3 regions of the Cupriavidus sp. 05T41 genome follow, and region 1 is predicted to be linked to each of the others. Evidence: predicted binding sites of a transcription regulator. Region 1 holds the regulator's gene; each other region holds the start of a gene.

Region 1 (9,490 bases):
GACCGCGCCGGATCAGAGCCGGTTGTCTTCGCTCGGGTACTCGTGCCAGTGCAGCTTCTTGCGCAGCGTGGCGTAATAGTTGTAGCCGAGCGGGTGCAGCAGGTGGACGGTCTTGGCCGAGCGCCGCACCACGATGCGGTCGCCGGGCAGCAGCGAGGTCAGCGACTGCATGTCGAAGTTGACGCTGGCGTCGCGCGCGGTGGCCACCTCGATCGACACCTCGGCGTCATGCGGCAGCACGATCGGGCGGTTGGACAGCGCGTGCGGGGCGATCGGCACCAGCACCAGGCCGGACAGCGTGGGGTGCAGGATCGGTCCGCCGGCGGATAGGGCGTAGGCCGTGGAGCCGGTCGGCGTGGACACGATCAGGCCGTCCGAACGCTGGTTGTACATGAAGTAGCCGTCCACCGAGACCGCCAGCTCCACCATGCCCGAGATGCCGGAGCGGTTGACCACCACGTCGTTGAAGGCCAGCGCGGAGAAGATCACGCCGTCGTCGCGCACCACCTGCGACTCCAGCAGCATGCGGGTCTCGGATTCATAACGTCCGGCCAGCATGTCGGGCAGCACCGAATGCACGTCTTCCAGCGGGATGTCGGTCATGAAGCCAAGGCGCCCGTGGTTGACGCCGATCAGCGGCACCTGAAAGCCGGCCAGCTGGCGCGCCAGGCCCAGCAAGGTACCGTCGCCGCCCAGCACCACGGCGACGTCGGCATGCTTGCCGATCTCGCCGGGTGGCAGGGCCGGGTAGTCGGTCAGGCCCGTGGCCAGCGCGGTTTCCCGCTCGAACACCACATCCTGGCCGTTCTTGAGGATGCAGGCGGCAAGCTCTTCCAGCGGGCCTTCGATGCCGGCGGTGGCGTACCTGCCGATCAGGGCGACGGTGCGAAAGGGCGCGCGAGCGGCGCCGGGCGTGGGGAGCGAAGACATGCCCGGATTAGACCATACCGCCGCGACCATTGTCAGCAAGGCGGCACGTCCGGGCGTGCGCGGGCGTGCACGAGCCGCCCGAACGGGTAAAACCTGCGTAAAATCGGGTGCATCATGGATGAACGTGCGAAAACGCTTCTCAAGACCCTGATCGAGCGCTATATCGCCGAGGGGCAACCCGTGGGTTCGCGGACCTTGTCGAAGTACTCCGGTCTCGATCTGTCCCCGGCCACCATCCGCAATGTGATGTCGGACCTGGAGGAAATGGGGTTCATCACCAGTCCGCACACGTCGGCGGGGCGTATCCCGACCCCGCGCGGCTACCGGCTGTTCGTCGATACCATGCTGACCGCCCAGCCGCTGGACAGCGCGCTCAACCTGGCGGAGCTGACCGGCAAGATCCTGGGCCAGTTGCGCGGGCAGCAGCTCGGGCCGCAGCGGATGATCACGTCGGCGGCGCATACCTTGTCCAATCTGTCGCATTTCGCCGGCGTGGTGATGACCCCGCGGCGCGCGCAGGCGTTTCGCCAGGTCGAGTTCATGCGGCTGTCGGACAAGCGCATCCTGCTGATCATCGTCACCCCCGAGGGAGACGTGCAGAACCGCATCATCCAGACCGAGCTGCCGTACACGGCGTCGCAACTGGTCGAGGCCGCGAATTTCATCAACTCGCACTACGCCGGCATGAGCTTCGACAATGTGCGCGACCACCTGCGCGGGGAATTGCAGGCCTTGCGCATGGATATGTCGCAGCTGATGCAGGCGGCGGTGGAAGCGGGCAGCAGCGCCATGGCGGAGGAAGAAGACAATCATGTCTTCATTTCCGGCGAGCGCAAGCTGCTCGAGGTGGAGGACCTGTCCTCCAGCATGGAAAAGCTGCGCCGGCTGTTCGACGTGTTCGAGCACAAGACCGGCCTGCTCAAGCTGCTCGACGTCTCCAGCCACGCCCAGGGCGTGCAGATCTTCATCGGCGGCGAGAGCAAGCTGGTGCCGCTGGAAGACATGGCGGTCATCACGGCGCCCTACGAGGTCGACGGCCAGATCGTCGGCACGCTGGGGGTGATCGGGCCCACCCGCATGGCCTACGAACGGGTGATCCCGATCGTCGACATCACCGCGAGGCTATTGTCCAGCGCGCTGAGCCAGAACTAGTGCTGGCCAGGGCCGGTCTCACCGACTGCCTGTTCCGCTCCTCCCGTCTGCTCGGCGAGACCCGGCGGCCGCGCGCCTTTGGCGCGTCCCGCCCCGCCACACCGGAAACACCATGACGACTACCCCCGAACCGGCCTATCAGCATGGCCAGGCGCCGCGCACGGCGATCCTGCTGATCAACCTCGGCACGCCCGATGCGCCGACACCGAAGGCCGTCGGCAGCTATCTCAGGCAGTTCCTGTCCGATCCGCGCGTGGTGGAGATCCCGCGCGCTGCCTGGCTGCCGATCCTGTACGGCATCATCCTGCCGTTGCGCTCGCGCGCCTCGGCGGTGAAATACGAGTCGGTCTGGCTGCGCGAGGCGCAGATGACCGGTTCGCCACTGCTCGTGCATACCGAACGCCAGGCCCACGCCCTGCAATTGCTGCTCAGCCAGCAGGGCCACGAAGTGACGGTGGCGTGCGCGATGCGCTATGGCAACCCGTCGATCGCTTCCGTGCTGGAGGCGCTGCGCCGCCAGGGCACCGAGCGCATCCTGCTGCTGCCCCTGTATCCGCAGTACTCCGGCACCACCACGGCCACGGCGTTCGACGAAGCGTTCCGCGTGCTGGCGACCTGGCGGAATCAGCCAGAATTGCGGCTGGTCAAGCATTTTCACGACCATCCGGCCTATATTGCCGCCTTGCACCAGCAGGTGGGGGCATACTGGGCGCAGCACGGCACGCCGGATTTCGGGCGTGGGGACAAGCTGATCCTGTCGTTCCACGGGGTGCCGCGGCGCACCCTGGAACTGGGCGATCCCTACCATTGCGAATGCCTGAAGACCGGCCGCCTGCTGGGCGAGGCGCTGGGCCTGCAAGCCGGCCAGTACCAGGTTACCTTCCAGTCGCGCTTCGGCCGCGCGGAATGGCTGCAGCCCTACACGGCACCCACGCTGCAGGAGTTGGGCAAGGTCGGCACCGGGCGGGTCGACGTGTTCTGCCCCGGATTCCCGGCCGACTGCCTGGAGACCCTGGAGGAGATCGGCATGGAAGGACGTTCCGAATTCCAGGTGGCGGGCGGCAAGGTGTTCCATTACATTCCCTGCCTCAACGATGCCGAGAGCTGGATCGCCGGGCTGGCGGAGATCGGCTTGCAGCACTTGCAGGGATGGCCGCTGCGGCTGCCGCACCCGCACGAACTGGAGGCTCGCCGCACCCAGGCCCAGATGCGCGGGGCTGCGGCGTGACACGGGCGCGGCAAAGCCGGCCCCTGGCATGGAGATGACAGAATGAACGTATCTTTCGAGGCTGACGCGCGCCTGCGCATCGACAAATGGCTGTGGTGCGCGCGCTTCTTCAAGACCCGCTCGCTGGCGGCCGAGGCCGTGGAGCGTGGCAAGGTGCAGGTCAACGGCCAGCCTTGCAAGAACTCGCGCGAGGTCAAGCCGGGCGACACCATCGTGCTCGAGGCGCATCAGCAGCGCTGGGAAGTGCTGGTCAGGGGCATCGCCGGCGCGCGCGGGTCGGCGACGGTGGCGCAGACGCTCTATGCGGAGACGCAGGCAAGCCAGGCGCGACGACGCGAGGAAGCGGAAAACCGGCGGCTCAACGTGGAGCCGGCCTCGCGGCTGCAGGGCAGGCCGACCAAGCGGGATCGCCGCCTGCTGGACGGATTCGGGAGCTGAGAGTCGGGGAGCCGAGAGGACTCAGGAGGCGGCGAGCGGCGCCATCGCATGCGGCGCCGCGGCTCACCGGCCTGGATCAGCGAACGAAGGGAACGATGTAGTGTTTGAAGACCGCCTTGCCACTACCGTATTCGGTGTCTCGCGGCGTGAAGGCGCCGGAGAGGCAGATAAAGACTGTCATCACCGATAATGCGGCGAGAAGGAAGACCGTCAGAACAGGTAGCTTATGCATGGCTAACCTTTCGAGTGTGGCCCGACTTGTGATGCATCTTCGACCCCGGTATTTTTGTCATTTTTATACGGTTTCATCTTAGGGGGTGCGCTGCAGCAAAGCAATATGGCCCCTATTTCCATGTGCACCTCTTTGTAACCGTGTGTTTCAGTGCCCCGGCGCGGTGCACTCTTGAAATAATGGATGCCTGTCACCAATTGCAGGATACATTTGCCGATTTACCACCCGCGGCCAGCGCCAGGCCGGCCGCGTCCTTGTATTGATACGGATCGACATGGAAGAACAGAAGCAGACGCCATCCACCACGACGCCGCCGGCGGCCGCCGGCGAGGAGCTGAACAACGCGCCGGCCGGCCAGGCCGAGAACGCCGCCGCGGAGGACGTGACCGCCCAGCTGGCCACGCTCGAAGCCAAGGCCAAGGAGCACTATGACATGTTCCTGCGGGCGACCGCGGAGGGCGAGAATATCCGCCGCCGCGCCCAGGAAGACGTCGCCAAGGCGCACAAGTTCGCTATCGAGAGCTTCGCCGACTACCTGCTGCCGGTGATGGACAGCCTGCAGGCCGCGCTGGCCGACGGTTCCGGCGACATCGCCAAGCTGCGCGAAGGGGTGGAGCTGACCGCGCGCCAGCTCACCAGCGCCTTCGAGAAGGGCAAGATCGTCGAGCTGAATCCGGTCGGCGAAAAGTTCGACCCGCATCGCCACCAGGCCATCTCGATGGTGCCGGCGCCGCAGGAACCCAATACCGTGGTGTCGGTGCTGCAGCGCGGCTACACGATCGCCGACCGTGTGCTGCGTCCGGCGCTGGTGACGGTGTCCGCCCCGAAGTAACGGCGGCGCATCGCTTTCGTTGTCCGCCTGTCCGGCGGCACGAGCAACGCCCGGTGCCACTGGCCCGGGCGTTTTTCATTGCTGGAGAAGCCTATGTCTACCTCGTCAGACAAGTCCGCTGCCGGCGCGCCGGCCGAAGCCGCCGCCGACGCGGCGCCGCACCTGGATCACCATGCCTTCGAAACTTTCGGCATGCGCGAGGTGAACGGCGACGATATCGACGCCGCCATTGCGGCTGCCGATGATGCTCTGGTGTGCGTGTTCTTCTGGGGCGTGGACTGCTTCAATTGCGAAATGGCGAAGAAAGCCATGCTGGCCAATCCCGAGCCGGTGCGCGCGCTAGAGCTGCACTGGCTGCATGCCAACGTCTACGCGCACCCCGAACTGGGCAGGCGCTTCGGCCTGCATGGAATCCCCGTGTTCATGTTCTTCCACAAGGGCAAGAAACTCGGCCGTGCCACCGGCTGGCACGGTCATGGCCAGTTCGCCGCGGCGGTGGCCAATGCCCGCCTGAAGGCCAGCGGCAAGCCCCTGGCGGGCTGAAGCGCGGCCCGCGCGCGTGGCGGGCTGCCCGGCGGGACTAGCGCGACAAGGCATAGCCGAGGCGGAATTGCCACGGCAGCTTGTGGTTGTAGTCCAGCATGCTCTCGCCATAGCCGACGAAATAGCCCGCCATCAGATAGCCCGCGGTGCCCGGGATCAGCCGCGCGAGCGGATAGGTCACCGAGGCGTCGACGCTGCCATAGTACTTCTGCGTGCCCTTGCGCATGGTGGCCGCGAATTCCCATGAATCCGGCTTGCCGTAGGCCAGCTTCAGGTCCATGTAGCCGCGGTAGCTGGCGATATCCGTGTTGTCGTTCTTCTCCAGGTAGTAATAGAGCTTGGGCGATACGCTCCAGTGCCAGCTGCTCAAGTCGCCCAGGTAGAGGGTCGGCTTGACGAAGACGGTATTGATGCTGCGCGACTGGTCGCCGTCGCGGCCGTTGGACTCGTGCTCCAGGCCCGCGGCGAGCGAAAGACGGCTGATCGTGCGGTTATGCACCCCGGTATCCGACAGGTAGTAGAACAGGCTCGGCCGGTAATTGGTGTCGCGGAAGGGGTGGGAGTCTCCGGCCAGGTCCCACAGCGAGAACTGCGTGTAGCCGAAGTAGAGGTTGTCCAGCAGGCTGCGCGAAGACGGGTTTTCGCCCTCGAAGATGCGGAACTTGAAGCTGAGCTGGAACTTGGCGTTGGCGCCGTCATGCGCGCCGACCAGGAAGTACATCGGATCGTTGAAGGTCAGCCGGCCCTGGTCGCGCAAATCGGTCTGGACGGGCGCGGGCTCGGCCGACGCGGCCACTGGCACGACCGGGACGGCAGGCGTGGCGGTGCGGTCGCCCTGCGTCGGTGCGGCGGCCGTGCTTCCGGCCGGGGCGGCCGTGGCCTGCGCCACCTGCGCCGCGGGCGGGTCGTCCGGGCGCGGCGCCCGGTTCAGGGTGACCAGTACCGGCGCCGCATCGATATCGACGGGATCCAGCCGTACGGTCCCGCGCAGCGCGGGCGGGATGGTCGCGCTGTATTCGATGATGCGGTGCTCGCCCTGGCGCAGCCGGATCGTGGCGGCACCAGGCGCCGTGCGCTCCAAGTGCAGGCGCACCGGCGCCTGCAGGTCCGCCGATGCGACCACGTCGATGGCCTCCGGCACCAGGAACGTCCGGTTGGCTTTGTCGGCGCTGACCAGCAGGGTCAGGGTCAGCGGCCTGGTGCCGTCGACCACCTTCGGTGGCTGCAGCAGCGCGATGGCTGCCCGGCTGGGCAGCGGCCAGGCGGCAGCGAGGGCAAGGGAGAGAAGCAGGGCCGGGGTCGCCGGTGCGAGCCGGCGCCGGACCGCAGGCGAGGAGCCGGTCCGGGCATTATGCGTGCAAAGCTGCATGTGGTTGAAGCGGCGCGCGTTTTCCCGGGTCCCGGGAAAGGTGATGCAAGCGCGGCATGATCTATTGCGACGCGGTAAAGCCTAACATGCCCGGCGCGCCGACTTTGTGATGATTTGTACGCCGCCGGGAAGCCCGGCATGGCAAGACGCTGCTGGCGCTACCGCATGGCGCGGCGCTGGACCGAGGCAATGTAATTCTCGCCGTCGGGCGGCAGGCCGGTGCGTTGCGCCTCCCAGAGCATCTCGCCCAGGCATTCCATGACCTGGTGATGCGCCTCATGCGGCGAGTCGAGGCGCTGGGCCAGCGCCTCGTAGGCGCGACGGATGCCGGGCGGCTGGTCGATCGATACCTGTTCGGCGATCGACAAATGCATGGCCAGGTGCAGGAAAGGATTGGTCTGGCCGCCTTCGGGGGTGTAGTCCTGAGTGAGCGCGCCTTCCGTGTCGGTCAGCAGGTTCTGATACTCGGGATGCTCGCCGATCCAGTCGACGGCAATGGCTTCAAGCGGGGTGAGGACGCTGCCTGCGCGCTGCTTCTGCCATGCATCGCAGAAAAAACGGCGGACTTCTTCGCGGGAGGGATTGAACATGATGGCGTCATTGTAAACGAGGCCGGCCTCCGCCGCAGGGCGGCACCGGCGCCGCCCGCCCGATTGCCGCCCGATTGCCGCCGGCATGGATCCGGCCCCGCGCGGCATTTGCACGGCATAGAATGCGGCTTGCCCGGCGCCCGCCGGAAGACCGAATCCACACGCCGACATGTCCGTTTCCCGCTCCTCCCCCGACAGTCTCCAAGCCGGCCGCAACGTACGCGAGCAGCTCGCCGGGGTGCTGCTGATCGCGCTTTCGGCCAGCGCCTTTGGCGCCATGGCGATCTTCGCCCGCTTTGCCTACGATGCCGGATCCGATGTCTATGGCTTGCTGGCGGTGCGTTTCACGCTGGCGGCCGGCGCGCTGGCGCTGGCCATGCGGGCGCGCGGAGTCGGCCTGCCTGGCTGGCGCAAGGTCCTGGCGCTCGCGGCGATGGGCGGCATCGGCTATGTCGGCCAGTCGTTCTGCTTCTTCACGGCGCTCAATCATGCCCAGGCAAGCCTGGTGGCATTGCTGCTCTACCTGTACCCGCTCTTCGTCACCATCCTCGCCGCGGTGTTCCTCAAGGAGCGCCTGGGCGCGGCGTCGGTGATCGCGCTGGTGCTGTGTTCGGTGGGCGCCGGCCTGACGGTCGGCGGCGGCCAGGGTTCGGCGCTGGGGATCGCGCTCGGACTGGCCTCGGCTGTGATCTACTCGGTGTACATCATCGTGGGCGCGCGCATCACGGCTGGCGTCAACCCGCTCGCCACCACCACCGTGGTGTGCACGGCTGCGGCACTGGTCTATATCGCCGTCGGCATCCTGCGCGCCGGGGCCGGGGCGCCGCCGCAGTTCCCGCAAACCGCGGGGGGCTGGCTGGCGCTGCTGGCGATCGCGCTGCTCTCGACCGTGCTGGCCATCCTGACCTTCTTTGCCGGCTTGCAGCGCCTTGGCGCAGCGCGCGCTTCCATGCTGTCGACGCTGGAGCCGGTCGTGACGGTGGTGCTGGCGGCGCTTTTGCTGGGCGAGCAGGTCGGGCTGACCCAGGCGCTGGGCGGCGCGCTGATCCTGGCCGGCGTGCTGTGGCTGACGCGCAAGGGTAGCGGCGCCGAGCAAGTACAACAGAATTGAATCCCTTGCTCAAATCGCTTGGAGGGACGGGGCGGCGTCTTCGATACAATCCGGCTCTCACCTCTCGTTCAGGAACCGACGCATGAAATCGATCGACCAGGCAGCCATCGCCCAGCTGTTCACCGAAGCCCGCACCCACAACGTGTGGCAAGACCGCAAGGTGGACGATGCCACGCTTCATCAGATCTATGACGCCATGAAGTTTGGCCCGACGGCCGCCAACAGCTCGCCCGCCCGCATCGTTTTCGTGAAAAGCGCCGCGGAGAAGGCCCGCCTGGTCGAATGCGTCGCTCCCGGCAACGTCGACAAGACCCGTTCCGCGCCGGTAACGGCCATCGTCGCCTTCGACAACGCTTTCCACGACCAGCTGCCCAAGCTGTTCCCGCATGCCGATGCCCGCTCGTGGTACGCAGGCCAGCCGGAAAAGATCGCTCGCGATGCCCTGGTGAACAGCTCGCTGCAAGGCGGTTATTTCATCCTGGCGGCACGTGCGCTCGGCCTGGATTGCGGCCCGATGGGGGGCTTCGACGCGGCCAAGGTCAACGCGGCGTTCTTCCCCGACGGCAAGTGGTCGGCGAACTTCCTCTGCAACCTGGGCTACGGCGAAGCAGACAAGCTGTTCCCGCGCAGCCCGCGCCTGTCGTTCGACGAGGCTTGCCGCGTGGTCTGAGCCTCGCGCCCAGGCTGCTCGCATCAAGGCCCCTGCGGGGGCCTTTTGCATTCTCGCGGGGATGCTAGACCTTGGGTGCCTCGGTCTTCGGCCGGAATTCGCAAAGCGGTTCGATCGCGCAATGCCAGCATTCCGGCTTGCGCGCCTTGCACACATAGCGCCCGTGCAGGATCAGCCAGTGGTGCGCATCGTGCAGGAACTCGTGCGGTACCACCTTGAGCAGCTTGTGCTCCACGACCTGCACGTTCTTGCCGGGCGCCAGGCCGGTGCGGTTGGCCACCCGGAAGATATGGGTATCGACTGCGATGGTGGCTTCGCCAAAAGCGGTGTTGAGCACCACGTTGGCGGTCTTGCGGCCGACCCCCGGCAGTGCCTCCAGGGCTTCGCGGTCGCGC
Region 2 (9,490 bases), on a different contig from region 1:
ATCACGCTGTAGGGACGTCGCCGCACGCGTTCGGTCAGCTGGCCGCCCTCCTCGTAGCCCACGTAGCCCGGCGGCGCCCCGATCAGGCGCGCCACCGCGTGACGCTCCATGTATTCGGACATGTCGATGCGGATGATCGCCTGCTCATCGCCAAACACGGTTTCGGCCAGGGCCTTGGCGAGCTCCGTCTTGCCGACGCCGGTGGGCCCCAGGAACAGCAGGGTCGCGATCGGTCTGTGCGTCTGGCCGAGGCCCGCGCGCGACAGGCGTACCGCGTCGCTCACCGCGACCACGGCATCCTCCTGGCCAACCACGCGCTCACGCAGCTTTGCCTCCATGCCAAGCAGCTTCTGCCGCTCTTCCTGCGTGAGTTCCGCGACCGGAATGCCGGTAAGGCGAGATACGACCTCAGCCACCGTCGCCACCGTTACCTCGAGCGTCTCCGAGCCCGTCTTTCGCTGCCACGCCTCCATCGCCTCGTCGAGCTGCTTCTGCTTCTCGCCGATGCGTTCCTCGAAGCGCTTCGCCTCGTCGAAACGCTTGCGCGAGGCGGCATAGTCCTGCTCGCGCTTGAGCTGCGCGGCTTCCGCTTCCAGTTCCAGGATCGCGGCCGGACGGGAGGTCGCGCCGATCCGCACGCGTGCCGCGGCCTGGTCGATCAGGTCGATCGCCTTGTCGGGCAGGAAGCGTGACGTGATGTAGCGATCCGCGAACTCGGCCGCCGCGACAAAGGCATCGTCGGAGAAGGTCACCTGGTGATGTGCCTCCAGCTTGTCACGCAGGCCACGCAGGATCACGATGGTCTGCTCGACGCTCGGCTCCGGCACGAGCACGGGTTGAAAGCGGCGCTCGAGTGCCGCATCCTTTTCGATGTACTTCTGGTACTCGCTCAGTGTCGTTGCACCGATCAGGCTGAGCTCGCCGCGCGCCAGCGCAGGCTTGAGCACATTGGCGATGTCGAGGCCTCCCTCGCCCCCGCCCTGGCCAGCCCCGACGATCGTGTGCAACTCGTCCACGAACAGGATCAGCGAGTCCCGGCTGGCCGTGACCTCGTCGATCAGGTTCTTTGCGCGCTCCTCGAATTCGCCGCGGTACTTCGCGCCCGCAACCATCGCATTGATGTTCAGTTCGACGAGCCGCTTGTCACGCAGGACTTCCGGCACGTCGCCGTTGACGATCCGCTGCGCGAGTCCTTCGACGATCGCTGTCTTGCCAACGCCCGGCTCGCCGATCAGCACGGGATTGTTCTTCTTGCGCCGGGCAAGCACCTCGATCGTGCTCTCGATCTCCTGTGCGCGGCCCAGCACCGGATCGAGCTTGCCCTGGCGCGCCATCGCGGTGAGGTCGCGCCCGAACTTGTCGAGGTTGGGCGTGCCCGTGCCGCCTTCGATGCGACCGTCCTCCGCGCCTTTTCCCACCACCTTGACGACCTTCTGGCGCAAGGCTTCCGGTGTCACGCCATATTTCTTGAGGAGGGCTCCCGCGATGCTCTCGGGCACGGCGGCAAGGCCAATCAGCAGATGCTCGGGCCCGACGTACGAGTGACCCAGTTCGCGCGACGCCTGGAAGGCAAACTGAAAGGCCTTCTTCAGGCGCGGCGAGATCGTCATCCGGTCGAGTGGCGCATCGGGGTCCGCTTCCCCCGTGCGCGCGTGCTCGTCAATATAGGTCTTGATGTCTTCGGACGAGATCTTGAGCTCCTTGAGCAGTGCGCCGGCAATGTCGTTCTCGGCAAGCACATAGAGGAGATGCTCCGTGTCGAGCTCGGCGCGGCGTAACTCGTGCGCCTTCTCCGCCGCGCGCTGCAACAGCTCGATCGTCTGCTCGCTGAAGGCGTCCGTGGCATCGACGGACTCGCGCGGCACCTCGGTGGAGAAGGAGCCTGCATCGTCGGTCTCGCCGCCCAGGCCACCGAACAGGTGTGACATCCCGCCTCCACCGTTCAGGAGGGAGTCGAACGGATTCATCATGTCCTGATGCCGCAGCATCTGGCGGTAGTGATAGTCGCAGATCGAGAGCGTGCGGCGCTCGCCGTTCTCCGTCACGGTGACACGGGCAACCGCGGGGCGTGCATTACAGATGTCGCAGAGGACTGGCATGGCGTGAAGATCCCTGTTGTGAAGATCCCTGTTGGTCGAAGCGTTCAGACTGTTCGATTCGGATGCGGCATGGCAGCCGGGCGTTGCCGGACATGCGAGGCCGGGGACGCCGGGGACACCGGAAGCGTCCGGCCGTCGACTGATGTTTCTGCCTCTGATGCCGCGGCGCGTTTCCGACTTCGTCGCGGCAGTCTCGTGCGTCGAGAACCAGGCGCTCTCCGGAAAGCCGGCACGACAGAGTTCAGCCTTTGGCTAACATAGTTGATGGCCAGGCTGGCGAAAAGATACAGTTGAAAACGATCTGCGCAAGTCGGCTGCGCGGTCCCTCTTTCCCGGCTTTTCCGCTGAACGGAAAGCGGGTGAAACACGATCTGCGGGGAAGCGCCCGACCTTGCGAAGGCGAGCGTCATCGGCCTTTGCCTGCCCGCGGGCTGCCAGCGGCGGACTCTGGTGCGGCGGCAGTTGCCCCGAATCCCGTGCGCGCGGCGAGCATCGTTTAGAGCACAGCGGGAGCGGTTCGCGCAAGCCGATGCGGGAGAAGCCTTGCTGTGCTCTTGCCGAGCCCGGGACGTTCATCGAGAATGATCGGGCAACAAGGCGACGCCACGCTCGGGCGGCACACCCGAGGCAGCGGCGGAAAGAAGGGAACACAAGACACGCGACGAAGACGGCATGACGATTCGACGCGTAGCGGCCAGCCAAAGGAAGCCTTCAAATGAATAATCTTCGTCGGGAGCTCGCGCCAATCTCTGAGGGAGCGTGGGAGCAGATCGAGCAGGAAGCATCTCGCACCCTCAAGCGCTACTTCGCGGCTCGGCGCGTTGTGGATCTGGTCGGACCGAAGGGTCTCGGGTTTTCCGCGGTCGGTACCGGCCAGGTACGGCAAATCGAGTCGCCAGGCGATGGTATCGAAGCCGTCCAACGCGATGTGCGGGCCCTGGTGGAGCTACGGGTCCCGTTTGATCTGTCCCGCCTGGAGATGGATAGTGTCGAACGAGGGTCGAGCAATCCCGACCTGCAGCCACTGAAGGATGCGGCTCGCAAACTCGCGCATGCGGAGGATCGCATTGTCTTCGAAGGCTATGCGGCGGCCGGGATCCAGGGGATTTCCCAGGGTGCCAGCAATGTCGCACAGGCCCTTCCGCCCGATGTCGGCGGGTATCCGGCCGCGGTGGCGCAAGCGCTGGACCAGTTGCGCCGTGCCGGTGTCGATGGCCCCTACAGATTGCTTCTGGGTGACAAGCCATTCACGGACGTCGGCGGGGCCACCGACAATGGCTATCCCGTCCTGCGGGACCTTCGCCAGCTTGTAGACGGCGAGATCATCTGGGCGCCGGCAATGGAAGGCGGCATGGTGCTCACCGGGCGGGGCGGCGATTTCGAACTGCACATTGGCCAGGACGTTTCCATCGGCTACCTTGACCATTCCGAGGCTACCATTCGATTGTATCTGCAGGAAACCCTCACGTTTCTCATGTTGACTGCAGAGGCGGCCGTGATGCTTGAACGTGCCGGGCGGTAGATGGCCGGCCATGCGCCCGGATCGTCCGCCAGCCAACTTATGCAAAGGGCGGCTGCCGTTCCAAGGCAATGTTCGGACCGCCTTTCTGAAATTCACGATGCCACCTGAACCCAAAGTATAGGTAACGATGAGCGATAATTGAGCGGCGCCTATCGTTCCGTTATCGCTGGAATTCGACATGGAAAACACTCGAAAAAATGCCTGACATCATCCCCGAACAGCAAGCCGTGTGTAGTCCGATCACCCGTAGCGCGATCTTTATCGTCGCGGTCCTGTCAGCAGGCGATGACAGCGCAGATGCCGTGCGCGCGTTGTGCGCGGATATCGGCGCGCTCGTTCGTGCCGTGGGAAAGCGGGTCCCCGGCGGAAACCTCTCGTGTGTCTGCGGATTTGGTTCGGATGCCTGGGACAAGCTGTTCGGCGCCCCCCGCCCGGCCGGCTTGCACGCCTTCCGGGAATTCGGCGCCGGCGATCGCCGCGCCATGGCGACGCCGGGTGACCTGCTCCTGCATATTCGCGCCGAGCACATGGATCTGTGCTTCGAACTCGCAACGCAGCTGATGAGCCGGCTTGGCGCGGCCGTGTCGGTGGTTGACGAGGTGCATGGCTTTCGCTACTTCGACATGCGAAGCATGGTCGGTTTTGTCGACGGCACCGAGAACCCGACCGGAGCCGAATCCATTCGTTTCACGATCATCGGTGACGAGGACCCTTCGTTCGCCGGGGGCAGCTATGTGATGGTGCAGAAGTATCTGCACGACATGGCTGGCTGGAACAAGCTGCCCGTCGAGACGCAAGAGCGAATCATCGGCCGCACGAAGCTGTCCGACATCGAACTCGATGAGGCGGTCAAGCCGTCGTCGTCGCATAGTTCGCTCACCACCCTCGAGGAGAACGGAGAGGAGGTGAAGATCTTGCGCGACAACATGCCTTTCGGGCAGCCGGGCAAAGGCGAATTCGGTACGTTCTTCATCGGATACGCCCGTTCGCCCAGGCCGCTGGAACAGATGCTCGAGAACATGTTCGTGGGGCGGCCGCCGGGCAACTATGACAGGTTGCTTGACTTCAGCAGGGCAGTCACCGGCGGCTTGTTCTTCATTCCATCGGCAACGCTGCTGGAGGACCTTGCCGAGCGTCACCCGGATTCCATTCAAGCCGACGGTGGAGGTCACGATTCGATTTTGTCGTCCGAGGCGCAAGGCCATGACGGCTCGCTGAAGATCGGTTCGCTAAAGGCAGCCTCGGAAGCCGATTGACCTGGTTCGACATGCCCGGGAAGATCGCCTACGTGAACTGATACGGCCGCACCGGCAGCGTTTCCGGCGGCAGCTCGCGATCGCAAAGCTCGAGAACAGATCGCTCGATATTGCGCGTCATCGCATCGAGCGCCAGCGCGTTCGGTGCAAGTCCGAATGGTTCGGCGACTTCGCTTGCGATCGCTTCCAGTGCGATCAGCGTGTAGGAGATAAAGACGCATAGCAATGGCGTGAAAAGCTCGGTCGAGTCGACCAGGCCGAAGGGAAGCATCACGCAATAGGCATAGACGGTTCGATGCAGCAGCACGTTATAGGCAAACGGGATCTGCGTGGAGATGATCCGCTCGCAGCCCCCGAGCACGCCGCCCAGCTCGTTGATCTGCTGGTCGAGTATCCAGCGTGTGCTGTCGGTTGCGGCGACTTGTCCCTGGCAGCCGGCGAGGCCGCGGCGAATGTCGTTCAGCAAAGCCATCGGCTTGTAGCATTTCCCCTGCAACGCCGCCATCTGGTCGGGGCCGAGGTAGCGGCGCAGGTCCTCTGTCGGGTCAGTCATGCGCAAGCGATGCTTGAGCGCATAGGCGAATGCAATCAGCATATTGGTGATCCGGGTACGATCCGCGGCAGGCAGGTTCTCCGGGAGGTAGCAGAGCATCTGCGATGTGAGCGCCCGCGATGCAATCAGCAGACTGCCCCATAGATGGCGAGCCTCGTTGAAGCGGGCGTAGCTGGCGTTGTTGCGAAACGCGAGGAAGATGGCCAGTGCCAGGCCGAACAGCGTGAACGGTGCCGTATTGAGCGGAATCTTCTCGCCGAATATCCGGCCATGCGTGAACACCGCCAGGCTGCTGACAGCCCCGATGAAAACCAGTTGGGGAAGGATGGTCTGCAATACCGAACCGTTCCAGGCGAACAGCATCAGGAACCAGTTTTGCCTCGGCCTCACGATCATGGCGTCGTTTCCCCGACATTGGCGTGGCCGGGGCTGGCGTCGCCTTCCCGCACCTTGCCCCGGAAGACCCGGTACTGAAGTGCGTTATAGACCAGGATGATCGGTAACACAACGATGGTGCCAACCGGCGCGAAGCGCTGGCTGGACGGGCTGGAACAGGCTTCCCGGATCGTCAGCGACGAGGCCGATCCGGGCCGCCGCCAACCTTTGAAGGCAGATATTGATCGCCTCGGTCGCGCCCGCGTTTGTCACGTTCCGGAGCATCAAAGCCGGCTGACGTCCACCGGGGAGGACATGGCGATCGGCTTCGAATGCTCGCAACGCCTGCATTCGTCACCCGTCGCTTGCGCGTTGCAGGTCGACGAAATAGCCGGACTGCGGCCGGCTCACCAGCAGGCCGCGGCTTTCCAGCAGCAGGTAGGCGTGAAGCACCGTGGTAATGCTGATCCGGTGTTGCCGGCTAGCCTGCCGCACGGAAGGCAATCGTCCGCCGTGCCGGTAGACACCTTGCCGGATCAGCCGCTCGATATCGTCGGCGAACCTCTCGTAGAGCTTCATCGGACGCTCCTCCCGGCCGGATCGGCGCCAGGTGCATCGCGGTAGCGGAAGCCTCGATCGTGCGCTTGCGGCGGCACGGCCGGACTGCATGAATCGGGTCTGGTGGCGCTGTTGCCGGGCAGCGCAACTATGTCGGGTCGTCCGCGGCGCAAGCCGGCGACAAGGTGGAGGCAGACTTCGCGTATCTTCCCTGGTTCGTCTTTCACGACGGTAGCTCCGATCAATGCGCGTCGCCGGGCCTTGGGGACTGGAACTGGCTGCGCGTCATTTTGTTGAAAGGAAGAGTAGGGGCGAAGCTGTATTGCCAGGAGGCACACATGAGCGTGCCGAAAAAGAGTACAGATTCAATCCTGTGCCAATATCTGGAAAGCTGTACTTGAAGTCGCTGGCATGTGCCGAAACCGGCGCATCGCGGGGTTGCGCTGGGAGGGCGCGCCGGCCGCGCCCGCGCGGTGAGGGTGCGGCTGCGATTGCCCGGGAACCGGGGAAAAGGTGAGCGGACTCGCGTAAGTCCGTCGGCCGTGACCTGCCGAGGCGGCCCGCCCGGAGCACTGGTCGCTGCCTGATTCGCTCGCGCATCGACAGCATCAAGGGTAAACACGTATCAAGTCGCTGACTTGAAAACGTAAACCCCCGTCCCTATAATTAGCACTCGTTGGGTTAGAGTGCTAACAGCCCTCTCTCAGCCTTCCGATTCTGCTGGCAGCCAGCTAAAGCGGCCAGTTCTTGTGAACGTAAAATCACTTTTTGTACCAAGGAGTCCGTATGAATCTGCGTCCTTTGCACGACCGCGTGATCGTCAAGCGTCTGGACAATGAAACCAAGACCGCTTCCGGCATCGTGATTCCCGACAATGCTGCCGAAAAGCCTGATCAAGGTGAAGTGCTCGCCGTGGGCCCCGGCAAGAAGGATGACAAGGGCGCTTCGATCGCTCTCGACGTCAAGGTGGGTGACCGCGTGCTGTTCGGCAAGTATGCCGGCCAGGCCGTGAAGGTGGATGGCCAGGAACTGCTGGTCATGCGCGAAGAAGACATCATGGCCGTGGTGAACAAGTAATCCACGCCACCCCCCGTACAGATTTAGGAGATTCAGAACATGGCAGCTAAAGACGTAGTGTTCGGCGACGCCGCCCGTGCCAAGATGGTCGAAGGCGTGAACATTCTCGCCAACGCAGTGAAGGTGACCCTGGGCCCGAAGGGCCGCAACGTGGTGCTGGAGCGTAGCTTCGGCGGCCCGACCGTGACCAAGGACGGCGTGTCCGTGGCCAAGGAAATCGAACTGAAGGACAAGCTGCAGAACATGGGCGCGCAGATGGTCAAGGAAGTGGCTTCCAAGACCAGCGACAACGCCGGTGACGGTACCACCACCGCAACCGTGCTGGCCCAGTCGATCGTGCGCGAAGGCATGAAGTACGTTGCCGCCGGCATGAACCCGATGGACCTGAAGCGCGGCATCGACAAGGCTGTGGTGAACGCGGTCGAAGAGCTGAAGAAGCTGACCAAGACCACCACCACCAGCAAGGAAATCGCCCAGGTCGGCTCGATCTCCGCCAACAGCGACGAAGTGATCGGCAACCTGATCGCTGAAGCGATGTACAAGGTCGGCAAGGAAGGCGTGATCACCGTGGAAGACGGCAAGTCGCTGGCCGACGAGCTGGAAGTCGTGGAAGGCATGCAGTTCGACCGCGGCTACCTGTCGCCGTACTTCATCAACAACCCGGAAAAGCAAGTTGTCGCCCTCGACAACCCGTTCGTGCTGCTGTTCGACAAGAAGATCTCGAACATCCGCGACCTGCTGCCGGTGCTGGAGCAAGTGGCCAAGTCGGGCCGCCCGCTGCTGATCATCGCTGAAGACGTCGAAGGCGAAGCCCTGGCGACCCTGGTGGTGAACAACATCCGTGGCATCCTGAAGACCGCCGCCGTCAAGGCTCCGGGCTTCGGCGACCGCCGCAAGGCCATGCTGGAAGACATCGCCATCCTGACCGGCGGTGCAGTGATCGCCGAGGAAATCGGCCTGACGTTGGAAAAGGCAACCCTGCAAGAACTGGGTCAAGCCAAGCGCATCGAAATCGGCAAGGAAAACACCATCATCATCGATGGCGCCGGCGATGCAGCTTCGATCGAAGCCCGCGTGAAGCAGATCCGTGCCCAGATCGAAGAAGCGACCTCGGACTACGACCGTGAAAAGCTGCAAGAGCGCGTGGCCAAGCTGGCCGGCGGCGTTGCAGTGATCAAGGTTGGCGCAGCCACCGAAGTCGAAATGAAGGAAAAGAAGGCACGTGTGGAAGATGCACTCCACGCAACCCGCGCAGCCGTGGAAGAAGGTATTGTCCCCGGCGGCGGTGTGGCCCTGCTGCGCGCTCGCGCTGCCATCGCGAACCTGACCGGCGACAACGCCGACCAGAACGCCGGCATCAAGATCGTGCTGCGCGCCATGGAAGAGCCGCTGCGCCAGATCGTCCTGAACGCTGGCGAAGAAGCCTCGGTCGTGGTGGCCAAGGTCATCGACGGCAAGGGCAACTACGGCTACAACGCCGCCACCGGCGAGTACGGTGACCTGGTGGAAATGGGCGTGCTGGACCCGACCAAGGTGACCCGCACCGCGCTGCAGAACGCAGCTTCGGTCGCGTCGCTGATGCTGACCACCGACTGCGCAGTTGCAGAACTGCCGAAGGACGATTCGGCTCCGGCAATGCCGGGCGGCATGGGTGGCATGGGCGGCATGGACGGCATGATGTAAATCTGCCGGCCTGCCTCCAGGGCAGCCTGCTTTACCCGTAGCATCCGTAGTAGCAAAAACCCCCGCTGGCGCGAGCCGGCGGGGGTTTTTGTCTTGGGGCCGCCGCTTCGCGCGGACTGGGCGGCTTCAGATCTCCACGGTGAAGCACCAGTCGAATGCCGGGTTCTCCAGCTCGCCGGTATGGCGTCGCACGTAGCCGCGCGGATTGCACACCACGCGCGCGCCGTCGAGACGGTAGTCGAAGCCCGTATGCGTATGGCCATGGATCCACAGGTCGGCCTGCGCAACCAGGTCGGGCCGGCGCGAGATGAAACCCGCGGAGACCACGTCGTGCGAGTAGCGTGGATCCAGGCTGCCGAGATCGGGG
Region 3 (9,490 bases), on a different contig from region 1:
CTTTGCTGCTGGAAACGAAATTCCAGAAGATAAAGCGGTGCCCGTCGGTGGGGTCGCCGCCGAGCAGCATCACGCGCGACGGCGCCTCGGCCGTCAGCGTGACCGTCTGGTCCGGCACCAGCAGCGCCATGTGGCGCTCAGGCAACACTTCCCCATCCAGCGCGACCACGCCGTCTACCGGGTAGATGCCGCGTTGCGCATGCTCCGGCGGAATCTCGAGGCTTGCGCCCTGCTCCAGATCGATCGCCACGTACAGCGTGCGGCTGAAGACCTTCACGGGCGCCTCGGCCCCAAACGCATCGCCCGCGATCACCGTCATCCGCACCCCGGGCCGCTCGAGCTTGGGCAGGGTCGCGGCAGGATGGTGAAAGAAGGAAGGCTCCACGGTCTCGTGCTCCTTGGGCAGCGCCACCCAGGTCTGGATGCCGTGCAGGCGCGGACCGGCCTCGCGGGCTGCCTGCGGTGAGCGCTCCGAGTGCGCGATGCCGCGGCCGGCCGTCATCCAGTTCACGTCGCCCGGCTTGATGACCTGCTTGCTGCCCAGGCTGTCGTGGTGAAGGATTTCCCCTTCGAACAGGTAGGTGACGGTCGCCAGCCCGATATGCGGATGCGGGCGCACATCCATCCCCTGCCCGGCCGGAAGCACCGTCGGCCCCATATGGTCGAAGAAGATGAACGGGCCCACGGTCTGGGCCGCCGCGGCCGGCAGCACCCGGCTGACGGTAAAACCGTCGCCCAGGTCACGTACGTGCGGTTTGAGCAAGTGTTCGATAGCAGACATGCATTTTCCCCGGTTAGGCCGATGCTGACGGCCGCATGAATGAAAAGAGTGTAGCCGCTGGTGAAACACAGCATCTCATTGCGCGACAGAACCGGGACCGGCGGCGCCCCTCTAATCAATGTCCGATGGCGTTGCGGGGGCTGCCGGATAGTGGTCGCTCCACATAGCAGGAAGAAAGCCAGAAAAAAGGCTATTTGAAAACAGAAGCCAATTACCTGGAACTATCAACCCTATAAGGACTCCAACTTAGCAGTCTCCCGGCTTGAGTGCTAATATGTGTTGCAATGCAGTGCGCGGACCCTTCAGGGCGAGCGCCGCGGGCAACCCACCCGCCGGATGCGAAAGGAGCAATCGAGTGAACGCGGTCCTATCTGCCGACCAAACCCAAACCAGCAGCCGCCTGCCTACGGCGCCTCAGGGCGCCGGGGCATTTGCGCTGACGTTTCCCGGAAACCTGGGAAACCTGGACAGCTATATCCAGGCTGTCCATCGTATCCCCATGCTCACCCCCGAGGAAGAGCAGCGGCTTGCACGCGATCTGCGCGAGCATGACTCCGTCGATGCGGCTCGCCGCATGGTGCTGTCGCACTTGCGCCTGGTGGTGTCCATCGCCCGCCAGTACCTCGGCTATGGCCTGCCCCACGCGGACCTGATCCAGGAAGGCAATATCGGCCTGATGAAGGCCGTGAAGCGCTTCGACCCGGACCAGGGCGTGCGGCTGGTGTCGTACGCCATGCACTGGATCAAGGCCGAGATCCACGAATATGTGCTGAAGAACTGGCGCATGGTCAAGGTGGCGACCACCAAGGCCCAGCGCAAGCTGTTCTTCAACCTGCGCAGCCACAAGCAGGGTGCCCATACCTTCACGCCGGAGCAGGTCGACGCGGTCGCGCGCGAGCTGAACGTCAAGCCGGAAGAAGTGATGGAGATGGAAACCCGCCTGTCGGGCGGCGACCTGGCGCTGGAAGGCCAGATCGACGACGGCGAGGAGGAGTTCGCGCCGATCGCCTACCTGGCTGACAACCACAACGAGCCGACCCGCGTGATCGAGGCCCAGCGCCACGACCGCATGCAGGTGCAAGGCCTGGAAGAAGCGCTGACCAAGCTGGACGACCGCAGCCGCCGCATCATCGAGGCGCGCTGGCTGCACGTCAACGACGACGGCTCCGGCGGCTCAACGCTGCACGAGCTGGCTGACGAGTTCGGTGTCTCCGCCGAGCGCATCCGCCAGATCGAAACCGCGGCGATGAAGAAGATGAAGGGTGCGCTGCAGGCCTTTGCCTGATAGTTGCGCGGGAGCGCGGCGGAACGAAAGCCGCGCGCCAGAATGGAACAGGGCCGGTCTCGCGACCGGCCCTGTTTTTTTGTCCGGAGATCCCGCCCCTGGCGGGCGGAGCCGCTTCAGGAAAGCAGCTGCTTCAGGTCGTGCGCGATCGGTTCGGGGCCCTGGCCGTGGCGGATGAACAGACGCAACCGGCCACTCGGATCGAATACATAGCTGCCGGCAGAGTGGTCCATCGTGTAGTTGTTTGGCGAGGTACCCGGCACCTTGGCGTAGAACACCTTGAAATCCTTGGCCACCTTCTGCAGCGCCGCGTCGTCGGCCGGGCGCATGCCCAGGAAGCGCGGATCGAAGGCGGGCACGTATTGCGCCAGCAGCGCCTGCGTATCGCGCTCGGGATCGACCGTGACGAACAGCACCTGCACGCGGTCGGCATCCGGGCCCAGTTGCTCCATCACCGCCTTCAGCTCGGCCATGGTGGTGGGACAGACATCGGGGCAGTGCGTATAGCCGAAGAACATCACCACGGCCTTGCCCTTGAAGTCGGCAATCGAGCGCACTTTGCCGTTGTGGTCGGTGAGGACGAAATCCTTGCCGAATTCGCTGCCGCCGCTGATGTCGACATTCTTGAACGAGGCGCGCTGCTGGCCGCAGGCGGCAAGCAGCAGCGAGCACAGCGCCAGCAGGCAGAAGCGGCGGAACAGCGCAAAGCTGGACGAAGAACCCGGAAAGAGACGGCTTGGCATGCGATTCGCTTGATTGGCGGCTTGATTGGCGGACAGGCCGGCCCGGGCGCCCCGGAAAGCCGGATGGAGGCGGACGGCGGCCTGGTCACATTGGCAGATAGATGCAGTATCGCCGATCGGCACCGCCCCGCGCCGGGGCCGCGACAAGATGCCGCAACCGCGCGGGTGCTCCCGGCATCGCTCAGGACTGCGGCAGGAACTTGAAATAGTGATCGATCAGCAGCGCCGCGAACAACAGCGACAGGTAGAGGATCGAGAAGCGGAACGTGCGCTGGGCCAGCGCATCGGAATAGTTGCAGAACAACTTCCAGGCATAGGCCAGGAAACCGCCGCCCAGGACCAGCGCTGCCGCCAGGTAGATGTACCCGCTCATGCCGTACACGAAGGGCAGCAGCGTCGCCGCGATCATGATCAGCGTGTACAGCAGGATATGCAGCAGGGTGAAGCGCTCGCCATGGGTGATCGGCAGCATCGGCAGGCCGGACTTGGCGTAGTCGGCGCGGCGGTACAGCGCCAGGGCCCAGAAATGCGGCGGGGTCCAGGTGAAGATGATCAGCACCAGGAACCAGGCTTCGGCGGGCACGTTGCCCGCCACGGCCGCCCAGCCCAGCGCCGGCGGCATCGCGCCGGACAGCCCGCCGATCACGATGTTCTGCGGCGTGGCCGGCTTGAGCAGGATGGTGTACACCACGGCATAGCCGACGAAGGTCGCCACCGTCAGCCACATGGTCAGGTCGTTGGTGAAGACATGGAGTACCCACATCCCTGCCCCGCCCAGCACGGCCGAGAACACCAGGGTCTGCATCGTGGTGATCTCGCCGGTCGCCGACGGCCGCCACGCGGTGCGGCGCATCAGCGCATCCACTTTCTGCTCGACCAGGCAGTTAATGGCGAAAGCGGCACCCGCCAGCAACCAGATCCCGGCCGCGCCGCCGATCAGCACCGACCACGGCACCATGCCCGGCGTGGCCAGGAACATGCCGATGATGGCGCAGAAGACAGCCAGCTGCGTGACGCGTGGCTTGGTCAACGCGGCGTATTGCCGGGCCAGGTGGCGGAGTCGTCCGCCAGGATGGGGGTGGGTAGCAGTAACCACGGGGGAGTTCTTCTCTTTCATGTGGCGCGCACGGCAGCCGGCACGTCAGTAGCAATGTCAGCGGAGCGGGCCGCGAGCCCTATATTGTAGTTGAGGCGAACCAATAGCATCAGAAGCGCCGCCGCGCCGCCGTTGTGGGCCACCGCGGCCACCAGCGGCCAGTCGAAGACGATGTTGGAAAGACCAGTGGCCAGTTGCAGCGCCAGCACGGCCAGCAGCCACCCCGCGCCGCGCGACAGCCCGCCCAGGCGGCGCGCCCGCAGGCCGAACCAGGCCAGGTAGGCCAGCACCACGAAGGCAAAGCCGCGATGCACCCAGTGGATCGCCACCAGCGCCGAGTGCGGGATGTAGTCGCCGTCGGCGGTCATGCCGAGTTGGCGCCAGAGCGTGAAGCCGTGGCGGAAGTCCATCTCCGGCACCAGCTGGCCGTTGCATAGCGGGAAGTCCGTGCAGGCCAGCACCGCGTAATTGGTGCTCACCCAGCCGCCCAGGAAGATCTGCAGCACCAGCAAGGCCAGCGCGAGCCTTGCCGGCCAGCGCAGCGCGCCGGCATCCCGCGCCACGCCCAATGGCGGGTCGTTGCGCGAACCCAGCCAGATCAGCGCCGCCAGCAGGCTCATGCCGAGCATCAGGTGCGTGACGACGATGATGGGCTGCAGTTTGAGCGTGACCGTAAAAGCGCCGAACGCGCCTTGCACGCAAACCAGCAACAGCACGCCGGTGGCGAACCATGGCGACTGCCTGAGTTCGCGCCGCTTGACCCACGCCAGCACCATCAGCGTGATGATCAGCACCCCCACGGCCATGGCGAAGTAGCGGTGGATCATCTCGATCCAGGCCTTGGTGACGGAGACCGGGCCGCTCGGCATCGCCGTCTCGGCCGCGCGGATCGGCTCGCTCGCCGCGTGCGGGTTGGAGTGGCCGTAGCAGCCAGGCCAGTCCGGGCAGCCCAGGCCGGAATCGGTCAGCCGCGTGAAGCTGCCGAACATGATCAGGTCCAGCGTCAGGAAAGCGGTGATCCACACCAGCTTGCGGTACTTGTTGCGGTCTCCCTTGACCAGCACGTAGCTGAGCGGGAACAGCGCGATCAGGACGCCGATGATGGCAAGTTGGAGCAGCATGCGCGTTGGTCGTTAATCTTGGGCCGTTCTGGCGTCGGCCATCAGCCGGCATCCGCCGGGATCACCCGATGCGGGAGTACTTGAGCAGTTTCTTGAGGTCGGAAGCCATCTTCTTGGGATCCGGATCCCGCGGGAAACGCATCATCAGGTTGCCGAGCGGGTCGACGAGATAGAGCGTGTCCTCGATGCGCGCACCAGGCTCGGGCGGCAGCCATTTCTGCAGCGTGTCGCGAGGGGCACGCAAGAAGCGCACGCCGGCATACGGCTCGTTGTAGGCCGAGGAAAGGCGTGCATCGATGGGGCCGTCGTCGCTGACCAGCCACACCGGGACGATGCGCTCGCGATCCTGGCCCTGGCCCGCGCGCAACTGGCGGATGGTGAACAGCTTGCGCGCGCAGGCTTCATCACATGCGGCGCCGTCGGCACTGATCAGCAGCCATTTGCCTTTGAAGCTATCCAGCGGCACGGACTCGGCGCGCTCGTTGGCGACCTGCAGCGCGGGCATCGGGCGCTGCGGCTCGATGAGTGCGCCGTAGTTGGTGGTCCCGCCAGCCGGCCTGAACACGTAGTAGGTCAGGTAGGAAGCGATCACCGGCGACGCGCACACCAGCAGCAGCAGCAGCATCTGGATGCGGCCGCGGCGGGTGCGCGCATCGATGCGCGGGTCTTGCGGAGCAGCGCGCGCGGCCTGCGCCGGCGCGGGATCTTGTTGTTGCATCACGTTTCGTCTGTCTCTCTGTCTCGTCGTCTTTCATCGGAGCCGGCTGCGCTCGTCTGACCGCCGCGCCCGGCCGTGGTTCGCCGGCATGCCACCGCCCGGCTTGCCCGGGCCATCTAGGCCGCCATGCGCGCCGCGCGCCGCCAGCTCAGCGCCACCAGCAGCACCAGCGTCAGGGCGGCCAGCCCGAACCACTGGAAGGCATAGCCGTAATGCCGGTCGGCGCCCGTATCGGCCGGGGCCCAGTCGCGCGCCAGGCCATCGCCGCTTTCGCTACGCTGCTCCAGCACGAAGGGCTGCAGGGGTACGCCCAGTTCCCTGGCAAACGCCGCAATATCCACATTCTGGCGGATCTTCTGCCCGGCTTCCGAGCCCGCGTCCCGGCCCAGGCTGAACACCCTGGGCACCGTTTCCAGCGCGGTACCGTCCAGCTCCACCTCGGCCTCGGGCGTGGGGAACGGCGCGATACGCGTGCGTTCCTGCGCATCGCGCGGCAGCCAGCCTCGCAAGACCAGGAGCGCCGGTGCGGCAGGATCGCCGTCCACCACGCGCAGCGGCGTCAGGACCATGAAGCCGGCGCGGCTGTCGGTGCCGTTTCCGTGCGGCCGGTTGTCCAGCAAGACGGTGTGCGCCGCGTCGAAGCGGCCGCGCACATGCACACGCCGCTCGGCCACCGGGCCCGCGATCAGCGCCTGCCCGACTTGTAGCGGCGGCTCGGCAGCCAGCGCCTGCTGGCGCGCGGCACGCGCGAGTTTCTCATGGGCGCGGTTGAGCTGCCAGTTGCCCAGCGCGCAGGTGACGGCGATCACCACCAGCGCGGCAATGGCCGGGACCGGACTCAGGGCGCGCCACGGCTTCACCGGCGGCTCCCGTGTGCCGGGAACGGCGCGCCGGTGCGATAATGGCAGCTCCTCTCCAGCCGATCCCGCGCGCGCGGGCTTTCCATGCGCATTGTCATCATCATCGCGTTCATCCTCATCATCGGCAGCCTGGCCTCGGCCCTGTTCTTCATGATGCGCGACCGCGGCAGGACGCCGAACATGATGCGCTCGCTGATGTTCCGGGTCGGCTTTTCCGTGGCGCTGTTCCTCTTCATCCTGTTCTCGCACTGGATGGGCTGGATTCAGAGCACGGGCATCCGCATGGGGCCGTGAAGCCGTGGACTCCGGCAAGCGAACCGGTGACCAGACCAAAAAAACAAGCGCCGCAGGCTGGCTAGACTCCTGCGGCGCTTGTTTTTTGTTGTTCTGCACGGGGAGGGTGCCTCCCCGCGATGCCGCCGGCCGGGCCGGCGGGCACCGCAGCCGGGTGTCTTACAGCCAGTACACCACGATGTAGAGGAACAGCCACACCACGTCGACGAAGTGCCAGTACCAGGCGGCGCCTTCGAAGGCGAAGTGATGGTCGGGGGTGAAGTGCCCCTTCAGCACGCGCACCAGCACCACCGTCAGCATGATCGCGCCCATGGTCACGTGGAAGCCGTGGAAGCCGGTCAGCAGGAAGAAGGTGGAGCCGTAGATGCCCGAGGTCAGCTTGAGATTCAGCTCCGAGTACGCATGGTGGTACTCAAACACCTGGAAGCACATGAAGACCGCGCCCAGCAGGATGGTCAGCACCAGGCCCTGGATCAGCTGGCTGCGCTTGTTGGCCAGCAGCGCGTGGTGCGCCCAGGTCAGCGTCACGCCGGACATCAGCAGCAGTGCCGTGTTGATCGTGGGGATCGGCCACGGGCCCATGGTCTGGAAGCGTTCCACCACGCCGGCCGGGCCGGCATTGGGCCACACCGCGGCGAAGTCGGGCCACAGGATCTTGTTGTTCAGGTCGCCCAGCCATGGCATGGCGATGTTCCGGGCATAGAACAGCGCACCGAAGAACGCCGCGAAGAACATCACTTCGGAAAAGATGAACCAGCCCATCGACCAGCGGAACGACAGGTCGATGTTCTTGCCGTACTTGCCGGTCTCGGATTCGCTGATGGCTTCGGCGAACCAGCTCTTGAGCACGAACAGGAACCACAGCAGGCCGAGGCCGCAGACGTACGGTCCCCAGGGTTGCCCGTTTACCCAGCCGGCAGCCCCGCCGGCCGTCAGCAGCAGGCCGAAGCTTGCCGTGATCGGATGGCGCGATGGGCCCGGTACGAAGTAGTACGGAGCGTTGGCGCGATTCGCACTCATTCTTTTTTCTCCAGCTCAGAGTCTTGATTCAGTAATCGTTATCCGCACATCCGGCCCCGACTGCTGGCCGGCGGCATGCTTTTGCCTGCTTGTACCTGTTACCTGTTACCTGCCCTGCGCCGTACCCGGACTGCGCGGCCTCACCCTACCACGACGCGCACGACGGTAATCAGCACCGCGATCAGGATGGCTACCCCGATCAGGCCGGCGATGATCACATGGACCGGATTGAGCTGTGCCATGTCGCGCTCATGCTCGCTGCCCTTGCGCAGGCCGATGAACGACCAGAACACCGCGCGCAGGGTCTGCGCAAAGGACAGCTTGCGCTTGACCGCGTCCTTCATCTCTTCCACGGCTACTCCCACTACTGCCTCGACCTCGGCCGGCGATGCCGGCCGCTGCTCAAATGCCCTTGCCTGCCCCGGCCGGGGTCTCCAGATCGCCCTGCGGCACCTGCGCCACCGGCGAACCGATCTCGAAGAAGGTATAGGACAGCGTAATGTTCTTCACGTCTTTCGGCAGGTCCGGATCGATCACGAACACCACCGGCATCTCGCGTGCTTCCTTTGCCTTGAGCGTCTGCTGCTTGAAGCAGAAGCACTCGATCTTCTTGAAATACTGCGTGGCCAGCTTGGGCAGGTAGCTCGGGATCGCCTGCGCCGAGATGTCGCGCGACTGCCCGTTCGCCACCTCGTAGACGATGGTGGCCATCTCGCCCGGATGCACTTCCATGGTGTTCTTCACCGGCCGGAATGCGAAGGGGCCGCGCGCGTTGGAATCGAACTCGACCGTGATGGTGCGGCTCTTGTCCACCTGCGTGTTCTTGACCTGGCCGCCATACAGATCGCGCGTGGTCACCACATTGAGGCCGGTGATCTCGCAGATCTTCTTGTACAGCGGCACCAGCGCATAGCCGAACGAGAACATCAGCGCCACCACCACCAGCAGCCGCAGCATCATGCCGCGGTTGAAGCGCCTGTCGGTGGTGTCTTGTGACTGCTGGTTCGTGCTCATTCCAATACCCTGCAGCTTCAGCCCAGAAGAATCATCTTGGCGAAGAAACCCAAAAAGAAAACCATCACGATCGAAAAGAGGATCAGACCGAGACGGCGGTTGGCGGCCTTGCGGTCTGGCTGCGATGGACTTTTGTTTGGATCCTGCATGACACCCTGCTTGCTGGACGCGGAAGGACGGGCATGCCCATCCTTCCTTGCCCGGTTGCGTCTTACCTGACGTGCGGCGGCACTTCAAAGGTGTGGAACGGGGCCGGCGACGGCACGGTCCACTCCAGGCCTTCGGCGCCATCCCAGGGCTTGTCCGCTGCCTTCTGGCCACCGCGATACGACGGCAGCACGACGAAGAAGAAGAAATACACCTGCATCAGCCCGAAGCCCAGCGCACCGATCGATGCGATCGCGTTGAAATCCGCGAACTGGGTCGGGTAGTCGGCATAGCGACGCGGCATGCCGGCCAGGCCCAGGAAGTGCATCGGGAAGAAGGTCACGTTGAAGAAGATCATCGAACCCCAGAAGTGGATCTGCCCGCGGGTTTCGTTGTACATGAAACCGCTCC

What was found. Region 1 encodes HrcA, which represses chaperone genes, less so after heat shock. Its sites were predicted from a motif close to TTAGCACTCNNNNNNNNNGAGTGCTAA; they were not measured.
Region 2: the regulator HrcA is predicted to act here: its motif matches at 7,030-7,056, upstream of groES (co-chaperone GroES).
Region 3: the regulator HrcA is predicted to act here: its motif matches at 1,028-1,054, upstream of rpoH (RNA polymerase sigma factor RpoH).

The regions. Positions count from the first base shown of each region.
Region 1 covers NZ_JBFTLQ010000017.1:23,661-33,150, forward strand. Annotated here, with positions in the region: gene AC1DKV_RS12685 (NAD kinase) at 13-930, opposite strand; gene hrcA (heat-inducible transcriptional repressor HrcA) at 1,045-2,082, shown strand; gene hemH (ferrochelatase) at 2,195-3,310, shown strand; gene AC1DKV_RS12700 (RNA-binding S4 domain-containing protein) at 3,353-3,748, shown strand; gene AC1DKV_RS12705 (hypothetical protein) at 3,825-3,980, opposite strand; gene grpE (nucleotide exchange factor GrpE) at 4,255-4,812, shown strand; gene AC1DKV_RS12715 (thioredoxin family protein) at 4,906-5,355, shown strand; gene AC1DKV_RS12720 (phospholipase A) at 5,393-6,724, opposite strand; gene AC1DKV_RS12725 (DUF1841 family protein) at 6,883-7,314, opposite strand; gene AC1DKV_RS12730 (DMT family transporter) at 7,484-8,425, shown strand; gene AC1DKV_RS12735 (malonic semialdehyde reductase) at 8,508-9,095, shown strand; gene nth (endonuclease III) at 9,160-9,490, opposite strand, start outside.
Region 2 covers NZ_JBFTLQ010000005.1:11,481-20,970, reverse strand. Annotated here, with positions in the region: gene AC1DKV_RS04525 (ATP-dependent Clp protease ATP-binding subunit) at 1-2,099, opposite strand, end outside; gene AC1DKV_RS04520 (family 1 encapsulin nanocompartment shell protein) at 2,815-3,621, shown strand; gene AC1DKV_RS04515 (Dyp-type peroxidase) at 3,819-4,877, shown strand; gene AC1DKV_RS04510 (bestrophin family protein) at 4,906-5,826, opposite strand; partial or broken gene AC1DKV_RS04505 (hypothetical protein) at 5,823-6,005, opposite strand; partial or broken gene AC1DKV_RS04500 (GntR family transcriptional regulator) at 6,093-6,384, opposite strand; gene groES (co-chaperone GroES) at 7,150-7,440, shown strand; gene groL (chaperonin GroEL) at 7,480-9,123, shown strand; gene AC1DKV_RS04485 (metallophosphoesterase) at 9,250-9,490, opposite strand, start outside.
Region 3 covers NZ_JBFTLQ010000010.1:159,085-168,574, forward strand. Annotated here, with positions in the region: gene AC1DKV_RS08685 (pirin family protein) at 1-781, opposite strand, end outside; gene rpoH (RNA polymerase sigma factor RpoH) at 1,137-2,066, shown strand; gene AC1DKV_RS08695 (SCO family protein) at 2,183-2,809, opposite strand; gene cyoE (heme o synthase) at 2,991-3,926, opposite strand; gene AC1DKV_RS08705 (COX15/CtaA family protein) at 3,923-5,026, opposite strand; gene AC1DKV_RS08710 (SCO family protein) at 5,088-5,744, opposite strand; gene AC1DKV_RS08715 (SURF1 family protein) at 5,861-6,604, opposite strand; gene AC1DKV_RS08720 (twin transmembrane helix small protein) at 6,689-6,898, shown strand; gene AC1DKV_RS08725 (cytochrome c oxidase subunit 3) at 7,058-7,918, opposite strand; gene AC1DKV_RS08730 (DUF2970 domain-containing protein) at 8,059-8,271, opposite strand; gene AC1DKV_RS08735 (cytochrome c oxidase assembly protein) at 8,321-8,932, opposite strand; gene AC1DKV_RS08740 (cytochrome oxidase small assembly protein) at 8,950-9,081, opposite strand; gene ctaD (cytochrome c oxidase subunit I) at 9,144-9,490, opposite strand, start outside.